Regions from separate parts of the Blastomonas sp. 34TW genome, predicted to be linked through region 1. Evidence: riboswitches for the same ligand, from Rfam matches in the RefSeq annotation. Region 1 holds a riboswitch; each other region holds the start of a gene.
What was found. Region 1 has a riboswitch for cobalamin ahead of OPU69_RS18510 (TonB-dependent receptor plug domain-containing protein). Riboswitches for the same ligand answer to the same signal wherever they lie in the genome.
Positions count from the first base shown of each region.

Region 2: another riboswitch for cobalamin. It lies ahead of cobW (cobalamin biosynthesis protein CobW); the one in region 1 lies ahead of OPU69_RS18510 (TonB-dependent receptor plug domain-containing protein).
Region 3: another riboswitch for cobalamin. It lies ahead of OPU69_RS18020 (TonB-dependent receptor); the one in region 1 lies ahead of OPU69_RS18510 (TonB-dependent receptor plug domain-containing protein).
Region 4: another riboswitch for cobalamin. It lies ahead of OPU69_RS10215 (TonB-dependent receptor plug domain-containing protein); the one in region 1 lies ahead of OPU69_RS18510 (TonB-dependent receptor plug domain-containing protein).

Region 1 is NZ_JAPFGW010000021.1:266-4,482, reverse strand. Features, by position in the region: gene OPU69_RS18510 (TonB-dependent receptor plug domain-containing protein) at 1-1,935, opposite strand, end outside; cobalamin riboswitch at 2,151-2,393, opposite strand; gene OPU69_RS18505 (hypothetical protein) at 2,451-2,912, opposite strand; cobalamin riboswitch at 3,130-3,372, opposite strand; gene OPU69_RS18500 (hypothetical protein) at 3,485-3,886, shown strand; gene OPU69_RS18495 (DUF7146 domain-containing protein) at 3,797-4,217, opposite strand, start outside.
Region 2 is NZ_JAPFGW010000019.1:8,945-13,161, forward strand. Features, by position in the region: gene OPU69_RS18025 (HoxN/HupN/NixA family nickel/cobalt transporter) at 43-1,089, shown strand; cobalamin riboswitch at 1,176-1,403, shown strand; gene cobW (cobalamin biosynthesis protein CobW) at 1,586-2,638, shown strand; gene cobN (cobaltochelatase subunit CobN) at 2,649-4,217, shown strand, end outside.
Region 3 is NZ_JAPFGW010000019.1:4,257-8,473, forward strand. Features, by position in the region: gene OPU69_RS18015 (topoisomerase DNA-binding C4 zinc finger domain-containing protein) at 1-1,894, shown strand, start outside; cobalamin riboswitch at 2,206-2,439, shown strand; gene OPU69_RS18020 (TonB-dependent receptor) at 2,613-4,217, shown strand, end outside.
Region 4 is NZ_JAPFGW010000006.1:217,772-221,988, reverse strand. Features, by position in the region: gene OPU69_RS10225 (prepilin peptidase) at 1-141, opposite strand, end outside; gene OPU69_RS10220 (thiolase family protein) at 249-1,445, shown strand; cobalamin riboswitch at 1,522-1,710, shown strand; gene OPU69_RS10215 (TonB-dependent receptor plug domain-containing protein) at 1,862-3,754, shown strand; gene OPU69_RS10210 (ABC transporter substrate-binding protein) at 3,883-4,217, shown strand, end outside.

The DNA of each region.
Region 1 (4,217 bases):
GACGCGAACGCCACCATAGCCTGCGCGGCCCGGAGTGGCGAAACTGAACACCTCTTCGTATTGCTCGTTGATGAGGTTTTCTACGCGCGCAAACAACGAAATGTTGGGGCGCAACTTGTATTCGGCATTCAGGTTAACCAGTACATATTCCCTCAGGGACACGCGCACCGGAATGAAGCTTGGATTTGTAAACGCGACATCGGTCTGACGCCCGTTGTAGCGCACTGTCAACGTACCCGAAAAGCGCTCATCCTTGCTGAACACTGTCGCGTTGAAACTGCCGATATGCTTGGGGCGACGCACCTCGACTGTGCCGTTTTCTCGCGCATGAAGCCATGTGTAGGCGGCGTCCAGCCTGATCTGGGGAATTGGACGGGCGGCAAGGGCCACCTCAATGCCATGCTGTTTCGACAAAGTTGCACGGTTTGATGGCGTCGCTATGAAGGTCGGAGCGGGGAAGGTCGTGAAAATTTCGTCCTTCAGGCGGCTATCGAAATAGGTCGCGCTTATGGTGGCCTTGCCATCGCTGAAGCTTTGCTCGATGCCGGCTTCCCACCCTTCCGACTTCTCGGGCCTCAGGTTAGGGTTGCCAATATAGCGGCCATCGGAAAATCCATAGAGCTCGAAATAGCCCGGATTCTTGACCCCCGTTCCATAGGCACCGCGAACACGGGTACCAGTCGGGAGCGAATAACTGCCTTGAACCCGCCAAGTTGTGGGGTCATCAAAGCGATCATTTTCGTCATGGCGGATCGATGCACCAAAAGAGAATGCGTCGTTGATCAGCAGTTCATACTGCCCGACAATCCCGACATTGTCGGTCGATCTTTTTCCCTGAAACGCGAAGGATGACGGTGTGGTGTTCTGGAATTCTTCGCGCTCGACGTCGATTGCGGCGGTCAGGCGATGCCGGATGGCGTCGGTGCCCAGCCGCAGGCTCGATTCGAACGAGCCTTTGTAGCGGTTACCCTTGTTGCCGTAATCGAAGCCCGCAGCGTCGAAGCCCTTGCGCTCGCTCAACGCGACTTGCCCTGTCACTGCGTTCGTCCAGCGGCCGTCGAGCCCGATCAGTTCAGCTCTCACAAGACCATAGAAGGCCTTGTTTCTGAAGAACACGCCGGGGCTGTCGACGGTGAATCCGAATAGCGGGCTCGCCGGATTGTTCTCGCTGTTGTTGGTATCGGCTTCCGTGAAGCTGTAGCGGGCAACGCCGGTCAGTTTGAAGGTTTCGGACGGCGACCAGATGAGCTTGGCCGAAAGGCCTGCGATGTCGGAGCCGACATCCCTGCTGCCATTTCGTGCCGTGGGATAGCCGCCGGTGTGATAGTAAGCGCCAGACACAGCATAATCGAGATCGCCAGACACTCCGCCAGCACGCGCGCTTCCGGTGAAGGTGTTGAAGCTGCCGCCCTCTGCGCGCAAGCTGACCCCCGGAGCCTCCTTCCCGGTCAATGTCAGATACTGGATAACGCCGCCGATCGCGTCCGAACCGTAAAGCGAGGACTGCTGCCCTCGCAGGACTTCAACGCGGGCTTCGGGATCGGCAATGAGAGTGGCGAAATCGAACTCGCCAAAATACGGGTCCGAAGCTTCTATACCGTCAATCAGAACGAGGACGTGGTTGCCCTCGGAGCCGCGAAGCCGGAGCTGGGTGAGGCCGCCAGCAGCGCCGGTGCGGCTCACGGCAACGCCCGGCACATCGCGCAGAATGTCCGAAACAATCCGGGTCTGGCGCTGCTCCAACGCTTCGCTGTCCAGTACCGTCACCGACGCACCGAGCTTGTTTACGGCCACGGCCTCACCGGACCGTGACGCCGTCACGACAATGGTTTCTCCGCTGTCATTGGTTGTAGGCTGTCCCGGGTTCGACTGCGCGAAGGCCGGGCAGCTGGCTAGCGCCAGCGCAAACGTGGATACGAGAACAGGTTTCTTCATCGGGATACCCCCTTGGTGCCGAGCAACTGCGCGACGAAAAGGGGCAACCGGATCCATCAACTCCCAAGGCGAGTCGGGAGAGCGCACGAACGGTCGGCCAGGCCAACGCGAGTGGGCACAATTCACCCGCGCAGGACTAACCCTGCGGCCCCAGCCGCAATGGTTCGTCGCTCAGACGGAGGTTACCGTGCCATGGCCATCCCCTGGACCGCAGCAAGAGCGACCAAACGCCGGCAGGTCTCCTGGCTCGCGGGTCATAGCTTGATGCACGGCCTTCCCAGGCCGCGCTTGGACAAGCGTAAGGCCCAGTGGCTGCTTCCGCCCGAAGGTGGAAGCGATGTGCATCGCGCTCGCCGCTTACAGTTGCAGGGACAGCCTCGGATTCGGATCAGCCAAGGCCGCTCCTCACCGTGTTCCCGAATTAAGCCCTCTCGGGCACCGGCGCGATCTGTTGACAACGGTCTTAAACCGTTGACGTTGATCCACTAGTCGAAAGTCGCCCGAAAGCCAATCCCTTAACGACTGGCATCGGAACGACGCCAAGCCTCAACGATGGCAGGATTTTCAAGCAACCGTTCCACCGCATCCACATTATAGGTCGCGAGCGAAATGAGGTTGTCCCCTCGGCGTATTTTGGATGTCCCGGAAATTTGCAGTCGGCCATCTTTCGACCACCGGTTGCGTTCGGCGGGGGTGAGCGACAACAGCTTCTCAATCTGCTTGAGACTAAGGGGTTTCGAAGCGATCCGGCGGAGCCTGTCGCGAAGCTCATCGACAAGCATTTCAGCAGAGCCCAACTGATCGGGTTGAAATCTGCAAACTCTTCCGGGTTTGTCGATTGCGCTGCCACTCTTCGCCATGAGTAGCCGCATGGTAGCGTCGCGCTCGCCCTTATGGACCACAAGGCCAATCGGCATCGGCCCATCGAGGTCTACCTCTACGACCAAATGGTCATTGTCTTTCTTGAGGGTGACCAAGCGGCGGATTGCCATAACGTCAGGCACTATATGACATTTGCATTGCAGGTGTCTCCGGTCCGGACGCCACGAACCAAGACCAAGTCGCCACGTGAGGTGGTCAGCAGCTTTCTCCTGGCGCGCGCCCGCAGCGCCGGGGCCGCTGAAAGACCCAGTCACATCGATTCGTCGCTCAGACGGAGGTTTACCGTGCCATGGCCATCCCCTGGACCGCAGCAAGAGCGACCAAGCGCCGGCAGGTCTCCTGGCTCGCGGGTCACAGCTTGATGCACGGCCTTCCCAGGCCCCGCATGACTTAGCGTCCGGCCCAGTGGCTGCTCCCGCCCGAAGGTGGAAGCGATGTGCATCGCGCTCGCCGCTTACAGTTGCAGGGACAGCCTCGGACTCGGATCAGCAAAAGCCGCTCCTCACCGTGTTCCCGAATTAAACCCTCTCGGGCACCGGCGCGATCTGTTGACAACGGATTTTAACCGAAGTCAGCGGCAGTATAATTGACATACAGGATAAAACCAAGCTGTGTCTTGAAGTGATAGCGTTTTCCTTTGGCCCCATCACCGAAAATCCGAGATTTCATGGGCAAATGGTTCGCCATAAATCGAATTGACGCGATTGATAATCCCGCAAGCTTTGTAGTGGGAAAGATGCAAGTAATCGGTCTGCGTAGTTTCGCTGCACTGCTTGAAACGGGTTCCTCAATGGACCGATCCGTTTTCTATGATGGTGTGGCCTATGAACTTCGACGGCGGAAGTCGGAACTGCATATCGATGCTGAAATTCGACCGGCAAGTTTGCGGTATGTTTCCGAATGGCTCGTTCAACAGCTTACAGCGTTTGTCGGTGCCTCGCGCCCGATCTTCATCGCCGACACTCAGCCTGATGTTCATTTAACGGATATGGCTCTGAGCTTCTGCCCAATCGTGGAAAGGCCTTGGCGGCGGATCACGCAAGAGCTGCCTTTCTGGTATGTTATGTGATCCAACTGCCGCCATTGCAGCGTATCGGCCTGGACCATCGTTGTCCGCGGCGATGTAAAGGGTGCCAACTTGGTCCGGAACGTTGATTAGCGCGAGACGCTTATTCCCGAGTGCTGCCCAGCAAGGGACTCCTTTGATCTGAGTATAGCTCGCCGCATCCTCCATGCCCTCAGCAATGGCGAGCACGTCGCCCTCGAACTGCGGTGCCCACGCGCCCCGTTCAGGCTTTCCGAGCATGAATTTGCCATCATGCCATGTTCCGTCGTTGGTCAGCCTGATCCGCTGGATGGCCGTCATCCGGTGCCCGGTTCTGACACCGACCAGTATCGCG
Region 2 (4,217 bases), on a different contig from region 1:
CGCCATCCTTCGTTTGTATATTCCTCAATCGCCGAGCCAATCATGCACCTCACGAAGTCACTGCCATCCCTGTCTCTGCGCCGACGAATTGGTGCCTTGTTTGCCGGATTGATCGCCGCCAACATTGGGGTCTGGGTCTGGGCATTCAGCCTGTTTCATGCACAGCCGTTAATGCTCGGCACCGCTGTGCTTGCCTGGGGGCTGGGCCTGCGTCACGCGGTTGATGCCGATCATATTGCGGCGATTGACAATGTGACCCGCAAGCTGATGCAGGACGGGCAGCGCCCGGTTTCGGTCGGATTCTGGTTCGCGATCGGGCATTCCGGAATCATTGCCATAGCATCGATCATCATTGCGGTGACGGCCAGCGCGCTGTCGCAGTTCGGCGCCTTCAAGGAAATCGGTGGCGTGATTGCAACCGTGATTTCCGCGCTTTTCCTGTTCACGATCGCCGGCATGAACCTGGTCATCCTGCGCTCTGTCTGGCGGACTTTTGCCCATGTTCGTGCAGGCGGCAGCTATGCCGAGGACGATCTTGATCTGCTATTGGGTGGGCGCGGTCTGCTTTCCAGACTGTTCAGGCCGATGTTCCGCCTCGTGAACAAAAGCTGGCATATGGCCCCGCTGGGGTTTCTGTTCGGGCTTGGGTTCGATACAGCAACCGAAGTTGCCATTCTGGGCATGTCGGCCAGCCAGGCCGCCGATGGCCTGTCGATCGGGACAATCCTGGTCCTGCCCGCCCTGTTCGCGGTCGGTATGGCCCTCATCGATACGGCGGACGGCGTGGTGATGCTGGGCGCTTATGAATGGGCCTTCGTGAAGCCGATCCGCAAGCTCTACTACAACATCACCATCACCCTGATCTCGGCCATCGTGGCGATTGTCATTGGTGGAATCGAAACGCTGGCCCTGATTGGCGACAAGCTGGCCCTTACGGGTGCGCCATGGCGGATCGCCATTGAACTGGGTGAAAATTTCAATGGTCTGGGCTTCGCCATCATCGGTCTTTTCGTGTTCTGCTGGCTGGCGAGTTACGCGATCTATCGATGGAAGCGGTTCGATGAAATCGAGGTTTCGGTCGGTGCCTGACCGTCCACGTTGCGTGAAGCAACATCATCAATTGGCTTGGCTGGCATTTTCGTCTAGAGCGCGCGGTGAAGGATCGGGGTAACCCGCCCTTCAATGATCGCGCCGGTGCCCCGCAAGGGGCTTAATCGGGAATGCGGTGCGGGAGCGTGCTCCCAAATCCGTGGCTGTCCCTGCAACTGTAAGCGGATAGCGCGATGCACATGCTCCTGAATTCAGGAGCAGCCACTGGGCAGCGCGCAAGCGCCAAGTCTGGGAAGGCGTGCATCAAGCTGTGACCCGCGAGCCAGGAGACCTGCCGGCGCACCGGTCGCTCTTGCCTGATCCAGGGGATGGTCACGGCACGGTAACTCTCCGTCTGAGCGACGAAGCTGTGTGGCTGGGGCTGCACGGGTTGCGTGGTTACGGGTGCTTTGTCGCGCCCGCCCGTCGTCGCGCGCCGACCGGACTTGTCCGGCAAGCCCCGCCGTGTCTCGCTCTGGCGCGCGGGGAAGTTACTATGCCAGACCTGTCCAAGGCGTCCCTGTCCAAGGTGCCGGTCACCATCATCACGGGCTTTCTGGGCGCGGGGAAAACCACGCTCATCAGCCACCTGATCCACAATGCCGGTGGCCGCAGGCTGGCCGTGGTGGTCAACGAATTCGGTTCGCTGGGTGTGGATGGCGAGATTCTGCAGTCCTGCGCCATTCCTGATTGCCCGGCGGAAAACATCGTAGAGCTGGCCAATGGCTGCATCTGCTGCACCGTGGCGGACGATTTCATCCCGACGGTGGAAAAGCTGCTGGCGCTTGATCCGCGCCCCGATCACATCCTGATCGAGACATCGGGTCTGGCGTTGCCAAAGCCGCTGCTCAAGGCGTTCGACTGGCCTGCGATCCGCAGCCGGATCACCGTGGACGGCGTGCTGGCGCTGGCCGATGCCGAAGCGGTCGCGGCAGGCCGGTTCGCGCCCGATGTGGCAGCGCTTGACGCCCAGCGCGCCGCCGATCCGAGCATCGATCACGAGACGCCGCTGTCGGAAGTGTTCGAGGATCAGCTGGCCTGCGCCGACATGATCCTGCTGACCAAGGTCGATCTGGCCGGACCCCAAGGCGTAGCCGCCGCGCGCGCGATCATTGCGGCAGAGCTTAGTCGCCCGGTTCCGGTGATAGAACTGACCGAAGGCGTGGTCGATCCGCGTGTGATCCTGGGGCTTGATGCCGCAGCCGAGGACGACATCGCCGCGCGCCCATCGCACCATGATGGTGAGGATGATCACGAACACGACGACTTTGACAGCACCGTTATCGAATGGGGCGAGATCGCCGATCCGGCGGCGCTGGTCGCGCGGATCGAGACGCTGGCCCGCGATCACCATATCCTGCGCGTAAAGGGCTATGCCGCCGTTGCGGGAAAGCCGATGCGGCTGCTGGTGCAGGCGGTGGGCGCGCGGGTGCGGCACCAGTACGATCGCCCGTGGCGCCCTGACGAGCCGCGCCGCACCACGCTGGTCGCCATTGCCGAGCACGATCACGTCGACGCCGATGCCATTCGCGCGGTGCTGCTGGCGTAAGGCGCGGGCCATGCACGTCATTTTCCGCGAAACGCACGGGATGGAGGAAACCGCCGTCCCGCAGGATCTGGGGCAAGAGCCCGCGGATCTTGTGGTCCTGTCCTTTTCGGACAGCGATCTGGGGGCGTTCGCGGCGGCATGGCATCAGGCCCGTGCAGACGATGCGACATTTCCTTCGCTGCGGCTCGCCAATCTGGCGGCGCTGATGCATCCGCTGTCGGTCGACACGTATGCCGAGCGGACGCTGTCGGGCGCAAAGGCGATCCTGATCCGGCTGATCGGCGGCACGCCCTATTGGAGCTACGGGCTGCAACAGGTCGAGGCGCTGGCCCGGTCGCGCGGGATCGTGCTGGCCGTGCTGCCCGGCGACGGCTTTGAGGATGCGCGGCTGGATGCGGCCTCGACCGTGCCGGTGACCGCGTTGCGCGAACTTGCGCAGTGGTGCGATGCTGGCGGTGCAAGGGCGGCGCAGGCGGCGCTTGCCGCGCTGTCGCAGCTGGCGGGGCTGATTGATGCCCCCGCCCGGACATTCGATCCGCTGCTGATGGCGGGAGGCTGGCATCCCGGCCGGGGCGTGATCGATCTTGAAGCCTTTGCGCGCGATCCCGCAAGGCCGCTGGTCCTGATCGTGTTCTATCGTTCTTACCTGACCGCCCACGATCTGGACCCGTTTGCCGCCCTGCATACCGCGTTCGAGCAGCGCGGTTTCGATGCATTGTCGATCTTCGTCCCCTCGCTGAAAGCCCCGCAGGTGCGCGAACAGGTGGACCGCTGGGTGCGCGGGCTTGGCCCGGCAGCGATCATCAACGCTACCGCTTTTTCCGCGCGGGGCGATGACGGCGCCACCCCGCTTGATGGCGCGGGCGTTCCCGTGTTTCAGCTGGCGCTGGCCACGTCCGGGCGCGCGGGATGGGCAGCGGCTTCGCGCGGGCTTTCCCCGGCAGACCTTGCCATGCACGTGGTCTTGCCCGAAATTGACGGGCGGGTGTTTGCAGGCGTCGCCAGCTTCAAGGAGGCGGGGACGCGCGATCCCGCGCTTGGCTTTGCCCGCACCATCCATCGCGCCGATGCAGGCCGGGTTGGGGCGATCACCGCGCGGGTGGCGGGCTGGATCGCACTTGCCCAAACGCCGGTTGCAGAACGGCGGGTTGCGCTGGTCCTGTCTACTTATCCCGGCAAGACATACCAGATGGCCCACGCCGTGGGGCTGGATGCGCTGGCTTCTGCCGAGGCGATCCTGGCCGATCTGGCCGAGGCGGGATATGCCACTGACGCGCAGGCCGGACTGGCAGCGCTCCTTCAATGCACACATCAGCACTGGCCGATGGCAGAGTACCGCAAGGCTTTGGCAGCACTGCCCGATACCCTGCGCGCTGAACTTTTCGCCGCATGGGGCGAGCCGGAAGCCGATGCTGCCGCCGCCGATGGCGCGTTCCGTTTTGCCGCGCTGCCCATCGGCAACGCGCTGGTAGCCTTGCAGCCCGAACGCGGCGAACGCGCCCATCGCGACGGCGACTATCACGACCTGTCCCGCTGCCCGCGCCATGGCTATGTGGCGTTCTACCTGTGGCTGCGCCAG
Region 3 (4,217 bases), on a different contig from region 1:
ACTTGTATCGGGCTATCGGCCGATACACGAGCTCTACAGCCCAAAATCGCGGAAAGCGCACTTCCCAAAGGCGGATTACCGCTTCCTCGTCCGGGCTGCACTTAACGTGGCGAATGCGGTCGTCAAGGTTCACCAAAGTGGCTGCGTCATTGGGGACTTCAATCATTCCGGTGTGCTCGTGTCTGATGAGGCGACGGTTTCCCTGATCGATGCGGACAGCTTCCAATACTCTCGAGAGGGAAAGCTCTTCCCGTGTGTGGTCGGGGTCCCCGATTTCACGCCCCCCGAGCTGCATGGCGTCGATCTGTCGAAGGTTCGCCGGACGGAGGCGCACGACAATTTTGGCCTGGCCGTGGCAATTTTCCATCTGCTGGCAATGGGCAAACATCCCTATGCAGGCCGCTTTGCCGGTGCCGACCTCTCGATGAGCGACGCGATCGCGCAGCATCGCTTCGCCTTCTCCCAAACCCGCGCTGCGGAGACGCGGACGACCCCGCCGCCGGCGTCTATCAGCCTGAAGGATTTCCCTCCTCGTATCGCCGAGGCGTTCGAGGCAGCCTTTGGCAAAAATCCCGGCGCCCGACCAAGCGCAGTTACCTGGGCTGGGCTCATGAAGGAGCTCGAGGGAGCGCTCAGCCACTGTGGCCAGGTCCGCACCCACTATTTTCCGTCGGCGGCCGGAAAATGCGTCTGGTGCCGCGTCGGCGGCCAGTCTGGCGTAGATATGTTCCCCGATCTTCTGGGAACGGCGCCGAAGTTCGCGCCCGGGGGACCGTTCGACATCGAGCGAATTGCCGCTCAATTTCGGGCAATTAAGCTCCCTGATCCAGTTTCTCTGCTGCCTAGTTGGTCGGGGCAGCTTGCAAGCGCAAGTGAGGCCGTTGCCGCGGCGCGGAGAGCACAAACGGGGCGGCGCGTCCTCGGAACCGTCGCGCTGTTGGCCGCATTCGCGGGCGCCATGGGAGCTCCGAATGCCGCAATCTTCTGGATTGGCATAGGCATTTTCGGCCTGATCAAATTCTTCGGCGGCGCGCCTGAGCAGGCTCCATTCACGCAAGCCTACACCGACGCGGACAAGCGCGTGCAAGCTCTAGAGCAAGGCTTCGTCGATCGGCTCGGGCTTAGTGAGCTGGTCGTCGTCCAGAACGACGTCGAGAAATGGATTCAAGCCTTCCGCGATCTCGACCGAGATCAGGCGAACGATATTCAGCGACTGAAGACTACCCGCGAAGCACGCAAACGTGACGAGTTCCTTGATCGCTTCCACATCAGGCGCGCGAAGATTTCCGGGATCGGCCCGGCCAAGACGGCGACTCTAGCTTCATATGGCATCGAAACGGCCGCCGACATCAAGGCGAGCAAGGTACGCTCGGTGCCCGGTTTCGGTGATGCCATGACCGCTAAGCTCGTTGCCTGGCGCAAGATACACGAAGACAAGTTCCGGTACAACGCTGCGCCAGATGCGTCCGACATCCAGGCAGAAAATTCCGTTCGAACAAACTGGGCAACGAAACGCGATGACCTACAGTCCAAGATAACGTCGTCGATCGCGGCGTTGCAGTCAGGGCCGCAACAGATCGCCGCTCGGGCGCAAACTGGTGATCCCGCCTTGCTGGATGCGTTAGGCAGACGTGCGCAAGCTGCTCATGATTTGCAGGCGCTGGGTATACCTGTTCCAACGAGCCAGTCTAGAGTTGTGGTCAGGCCACGCCCTTCAGCGCCGGTCCCCCCGTCGCGCTCGACCACAACGGCAAGCCAGCAACCATCGTCGGCGCCGTCGTGTCCGCAATGTGGTTCGTCAATGCGCCGACGCACAGCTCGGCGCGGCCACCGCGCGGGAAATCAGTTCTGGGGATGTACGCGCTATCCAACGTGTCGCGGCACGAGGAATTGATTTGAGACATTTACACAAGATATTCGCGCCATCTGTCGGGGAAGGCGAACACGTCGCCATTCCGATATCCAATTTCCATGAGCTTCCGGCAGGTGGCGACCACTTCCGGTCGTACAGGAGTCCGATGGCCAACGATAGGTTCAGTGAAAACCCGCCATTCAAATCGAGTGCGCGCGGTTGGTGCGCTCTGGCCGTGCCAATGGCAATGGTGGCGCGGGATGCAGTAATCGTTGATTCAATCCCTGCTCCAAGCGTTATTGGCTTTTCCGATCACTTCAGTTAGGTGAGGTATCGACGGGCAGACTAGTCCGCCTTTCATTGATCGCGCCGGTGCCCCCGAAAGGGGCTTAATCGGGAATGCGGTGCGGAAGCTTGCTTCCAAATCCGCGGCTGTCTCTGCAACTGTAAGCGGATAGCGCGATGTACATCGCTCCTCTTGGAAGGGGCAGCCACTGGGCCGGACGCTAAATCATGCGAGGTCTGGGAAGGCGTGCATCAAGCTGTGACCCGTGAGCCAGGAGACCTGCCGGCGTCTGGTCGCTCTTGCCTTGGTCCAGAGGATGGCTGCGGCACGGTGAACTCCGTCTGAGCGACGAACGAGCGGCTGGGGCCGCATCGGAGACGTGCGTCGGCCGCCCATGGCGTCCGGCCGCCGCGCGTGTCGCCCGTTCGCGCGGGTTTGCCCCGGCCACGTCGCAAGACGCCGGGGGACTATTTAGTGATCAAGACCATTACTACCAGCAGCGCCCTTGCGCTGATCTGTATCGGAAAACCGGCATTTGCCGAAACCTCTGAAAAGGCATCGCAAACAAGCGCGGATGCAGTCGTGGCGGGTAACGACATTGTGGTTTTCGGTCGCGGTGAGGCCATGATCGGCACTGCCAAATCAGCGAGCGAAGGAAGCGTCGGAGGGGCCGATCTCCTCGTGCGGCCTCTTCTCCGCGTGGCCGAACTGCTGGAAGCGGTGCCCGGGCTGGTTGCAGCCCAGCATTCTGGGAGCGGCAAAGCCAACCAGTATTTCCTGCGCGGTTTCAACCTCGACCATGGGTCTGACTTCAGTACCTATATCGATGATGTGCAGATGAACTTTCGTACCCACGGACATGGTCATGGCTATCTCGACCTCAACGGCCTCATTCCGGAGATCGTGGGCCGGGAGGATTTTCGTAAAGGGCCCTACCGCGCCGATGGCGGTGATTTCGCTCTGGCGGGAGCAGCCTATATGACGACCATCAAGGGTTATGACCGGCCATGGGCATCGGCCGAGACTGGTTCATATGGTTGGCGCCGCGTCGCTGCGGGTGGAACATTGCACGACCTGGGCGGCGGAGACCTCACGCTTGTCGCCCAGGCCAAGGCCTATGACGGACCGTGGCAGGAACCTGAACGTCTGCGCCATTACTCGGGGTTCGCGAAATATAGCATGCCGACCGGTGCGGGCACATTGGAGGCATCTCTCCATGCCTACCGGGCGACATGGCACCCAACCGAGCAAATCCCCGAGCGCATTATCGGCACGGCGTTGTGTGCGGATGTGTTCTGCTCTCCAGATCCTTCCGCGCGGGGTGAGACGACGCGCCTGGTGGCTAACATCGCGGTCAAGCAACCGACATGGCGCGCCAATGTCTATGCCCAGTTTTACGACTGGTCGATGTTCTCGAACCCCACTTACACCGATCCGGATGGCACAAGCGCGCAGATCAAGCAGTTCGACCGGCGTTGGGTCCTCGGGCTGTCCGCACAAAAACATTGGGAAATCGCTGACAGTCTGGCTGTGAGCCTTGGCACCGAAAACAGATACGACGCCGTCGGGAATGTTGGTGTCGATCGAACGGCTGCCCGCGCATTTCTTGAATCTCTCGGGCACTTTCGGGTCGGGGAATTGTCTTCCGCGCTCTACGGCGAAGTCGCTTGGAAACCCTTGGCGGGACTGCGTGTGACAGGTGGTCTTCGCGGGGACTATTATCACTATTCCGTGCGTGCACGAGATTCTGTTGCGGCGTCGCTGGGCGAAGGCAGTGGCTCAGCGTCGATTCTCTCTCCCAAGGCGTCAATCGCCTATCAGGTTACGCCGCATCTTGAACTCTACGCCAACTGGGGCCGTGGATTCCATTCCAACGATGTTCGGGGTGCGGTCAACAGGGACACGCCTGTTCCCGTTCTGGTTCGCGGCATCGGCAAGGAACTGGGAGGACGCATTCAATTCTCCGGGGTCACGTTAACCGCGACTTACTGGTGGCTGCATGTCGGCAGCGAACTTCGTTTCATTGGCGATTCCAATGCTGTTGAACCGTCGGGTGCCAGTGGGCGTCATGGCTATGAA
Region 4 (4,217 bases), on a different contig from region 1:
CACCACCAGTGCGCCGATAAAGCTGCCGAAGATTGCGCCAAGGATTGCCGCTGCAAGGGGCGCGATCACCGGATGGTCGAGCAGCGGCGCATACATAACGAAATTGGCCCAATGCCGGGGATCGGCAGCGCCCTTGCGCATAGCGGCTCGCCCCGAGACAGGCCAAGCGCTTTGTACTCCAAGCCTCTTGCAATCGCGCTGGCCCTAGGGGAAGGCGCTTTCACCACATTCGAAAAGGGACTCATGCCATGACCGCATTTTCCGCCGCCGATCCCGTCGTCATCGTCTCCTATGCGCGCACGCCGATGGGCAGCTTCCAGGGTTCGCTCTCGGGCGCCAGCGCCACCGATCTCGGCGCGACTGCCGTCAAGGCGGCGGTCGAGCGGGCTGGGGTTTCGGGCGATGCGATCGAGCGCATCTATATGGGTTGCGTGCTGCCGGCTGGGCTAGGCCAGGCCCCGGCGCGCCAGGCCGCGCTCAAGGCCGGCCTGCCGCAATCGGTCGAGGCGACCACGGTCAACAAGATGTGCGGCAGCGGCATGCAGGCGACGATCATGGGGGCAGAGGCGCTGGCCTCGGGCTCGGTCGATCTGCTGGTGGCAGGTGGTATGGAGAGCATGACCAATGCGCCCTATCTGCTCACCAAGCATCGCGGCGGCGCGCGCATTGGCCATGACCGGGTGATGGATCACATGTTCCTTGACGGACTCGAGGACGCGTATGAACCCGGCCGCGCGATGGGCAGCTTTGCCGAGGAAACCGCAGGCGAATATCAGTTCACCCGCCAGGACCAGGACGATTATGCCATCGCCTCGCTGACCCGCGCACAGAAGGCGCAGAGCTCGGGCGGCTTCGACCGCGAGATCGTCCCCGTCGAGATCACCGGCCGCAAGGGCACCGAGACGATCGACAAGGACGAACAGCCGCTCAAGGGCGACGCGTCGAAGATCCCGAGCCTGAAGCCGGCGTTTGCCAAGGACGGCACGATCACCGCTGCCAATGCCTCGTCGATCTCCGACGGTGCAGCGGCGCTGGTTCTGACCCGCCAGAGCGTGGCCGACAGGCTGGGCCTCAAGCCCGTCGCGCGGATCGTGTCGCACGCCGCCCACGCGCACGCGCCGGCGCGCTTCACCACCGCGCCGGTCGATGCCAGCCGCAAGGCGCTGGAAAAGGCGGGCTGGAGCGTCGACGATGTCGACCTGTTCGAGGTCAACGAGGCGTTCGCCTGCGTGTCGATGATCGCGATGCGCGACCTCGGCATCCCGCACGACAAGATCAACGTGCATGGCGGCGCGACCGCACTTGGCCACCCGATCGGCGCGAGCGGTGCGCGAATCATCGCCACGCTGGTTTCCGCCCTGCAGACACATGGCGGCAAGCGCGGTCTCGCATCGCTCTGCATCGGCGGCGGCGAGGCGACGGCGGTTGCGGTCGAGCTGATCTGATCCCCTGAAGCCCGGCCTGTCAGCAGGGCAGGCCGGGGCTTTTGTAAGGCCGGATTGACAAGCCTGCCCAAATCCAGCAATTGCGCATCCAGATGGTTCCTCCCTTAGCCGGGGGGCGAAGAGGGAAGCCGGTGCAAATCCGGCGCTGTGCCCGCAACTGTCAGTCGGGAGCCGACGGCCACTATGTCACTGGGAGCGATCCCGGGAAGACGGCCCGAGGCGATGATCGACGAGCCAGGAGACCTGCCATCGCGTCGTTCATCCGGGGGCCGGGTCCAGCCTGTTCGGATGGGAAAGTTTTTTCCTTCGTAACGACATGCCACAGGCCATAGTCGCGTCCGGGAGCGATCCCGGCGGGCCTTAATGTCGTTCATCTGCCCTTCCGCTTCGGCGGCGGCTGGGGCTGAGGGAAAACCGTGTCCAAATTCATCCGCAGTTTCACCGTGTCCGCGCTTGCTCTGGCCGTGGCCACGCCGCTCCATGCGCAGTCTGCCACCGACGACCAGGACGACGATATCGTCGTCTCCGCCAGTCGCATCGTCCAGAAGCGGAGCGAGACCGGCCAGTCGATCACCGTGGTCGACAAGGAAGAGCTCGACCGTCGCCAGACCCAGGTGCTGAGCGACGTGCTGCAGACGCTGCCCGGCATCAGCGTTGCGCGCAACGGCGGCCCCGGCGGCACCACCAGCGTGTTCATCCGCGGCGGCGACAGCTCGCAAACTCTGGTGCTGGTCGATGGCGTCCGCATCAACGATCCGTCGTCGCCCTCGGGGGCGTTCGATTTCAGCTCGATCCTCACCGGCAATATCGGATCGGTTGAGGTGCTGCGTGGACCCAATTCGGTGATCTGGGGCAGCCAGGCGATCGGCGGCGTCATCAACATTACCACGATCGAACCGAGCGAGGGGCTGCAGGCCAATGCGCGCGGCGAATATGGCTATCGTGACACCGGCCAGCTTGTCGCCAGCGTCTCGGGCAAGACCGGAATCGTTTCGGGGTCGCTGGGCGGCAGCTACTTTCGCACCGATGGCATTTCCGCCTGGGATGAGCGGCGCGGCGCGACCGAAAAGGACGGGTTCGAGAACCTGACGCTCAACGGCAAGCTGCGCGTCGCCTTCAGCGATGCGATCAGCCTCGACCTGCGCGGCTTCTATACCGATGGCGAGACCGAGTTCGATAATCCGCCTGCCGATACGCTGCCGGTGACCGACAACCGCCAGTTCGTGGGCTATGCGGGGCTCAATGTCGCGCTATTCGACGGCCGGTGGCGCAATCGCTTTGCCTATACCCGCACCGACATCAAGCGCATCACCACCGATCCCACCCCCGGATCGTTCAACCCCGCACGAGCCAAGGGCACGCTCGACCGATTCGAATATCAGGGCGTTGCCGATGTTGCCGACGCGCTAACCCTGGTGTTCGGCGTGGAGCACGAACAGAGCGAGGCGAGCACCTTCTTCCCCTCGTTCAACACTGCGCCGGATGTCAGTGACGTGCACATGACCAGCTATTACGGCCAGGCCATCGTGCGACCGCTCAAGGGGCTGACCGTCACCGGCGGCGTGCGCGTCGACGACCAGCAGGTGTTCGGCAGCAAGACCAGCCTGGGCGGCAATATCGCCTATACGCCCAATGACGGCGATACCGTGATCCGCGCGACCTATGCCGAGGGTTTCCGCGCCCCGGCGCTCAGCGAGCAACTCGCCGCATTCGGCAATCCCGATCTGCGCCCCGAAACAGCGCGCAGCTATGATGCGGGGATCGAACAGTCGCTGATCGACGGCAAGCTCCGCGCGCAGGCGACCTGGTTCCGCCGCAATACCGAGGACCTTATCGTCTTTTCTTCGGCGACGTTCAGCCTCGAGAATATTGCGGCGGCGCGGGCGCAAGGCGTGGAGCTTGGCCTGTGGATGCAGCCGGTGCCCAATTTCACCGTGCAGGCACAGTACAGCCTGGTCGATACCGAGAACCGCTCGCGCGAAGCGGACTTTTCGGGCCGGGTCAATTTCGGAAACCGGCTCGCGCGGCGCGCCAAGGACAGCGCCTCGGTGCTTGTCGACTGGAAATCCCCCTGGGGGCCGGCGCTGGGCGCGACCTTCCTGATGGTCGGCGACACGTTCGACGATGTCGCCAACACCGTGCGGCTCGACAGCTATGTCCGCGTCGATCTGCGCGCTAGCTGGAGCATCTCGGACAATCTGGAAGTCTATGGCCGGGTCGAAAACCTGTTTGACGAGGCGTACCAGACCGCGTTCAATTATGGCGTGCCCGGACGTGCGGGCTATGCGGGGGTCAGGTTGAAGATGTGATGTCAAGGGTTCTCCCCCCTTTCTCCGTTTGTCCCGAGCGAAGTCGAGGGACGTGCGCGCATCGGTTGTGCAAGGTCCCTCGACACGCTCGGGACAAACGGTTGGGGGTGGGCGCTTTGTTGCTCGCCATGTGCAGCATCCTCACCGCCTGCTCGCTGGGCAAGGCCGCGACACCCGCACCACTCGAACCTCCGGTTCGGGCGATGCGGGTCGTGAGCCTCGATTATTGCGCGGATCAATATGTGCTGAAACTTCTCGGACGGGATCGCATTCTCGCGCTCTCGCCCGATGCGACGCGCGATTTCTCGTACATGCGCGAGACGGCAAAAGGCATGCCCAAGGTTGCCCCGCGCGCCGAGGACGTGCTGGTGCTCAAGCCCGATCTGGTCGTGCGCAGCTATGGCGGCGGCGCGGATGCGGGTGCGTTCTTCGCGCGCGCCGGGGTGCCGGTGTTGCAGCTGGG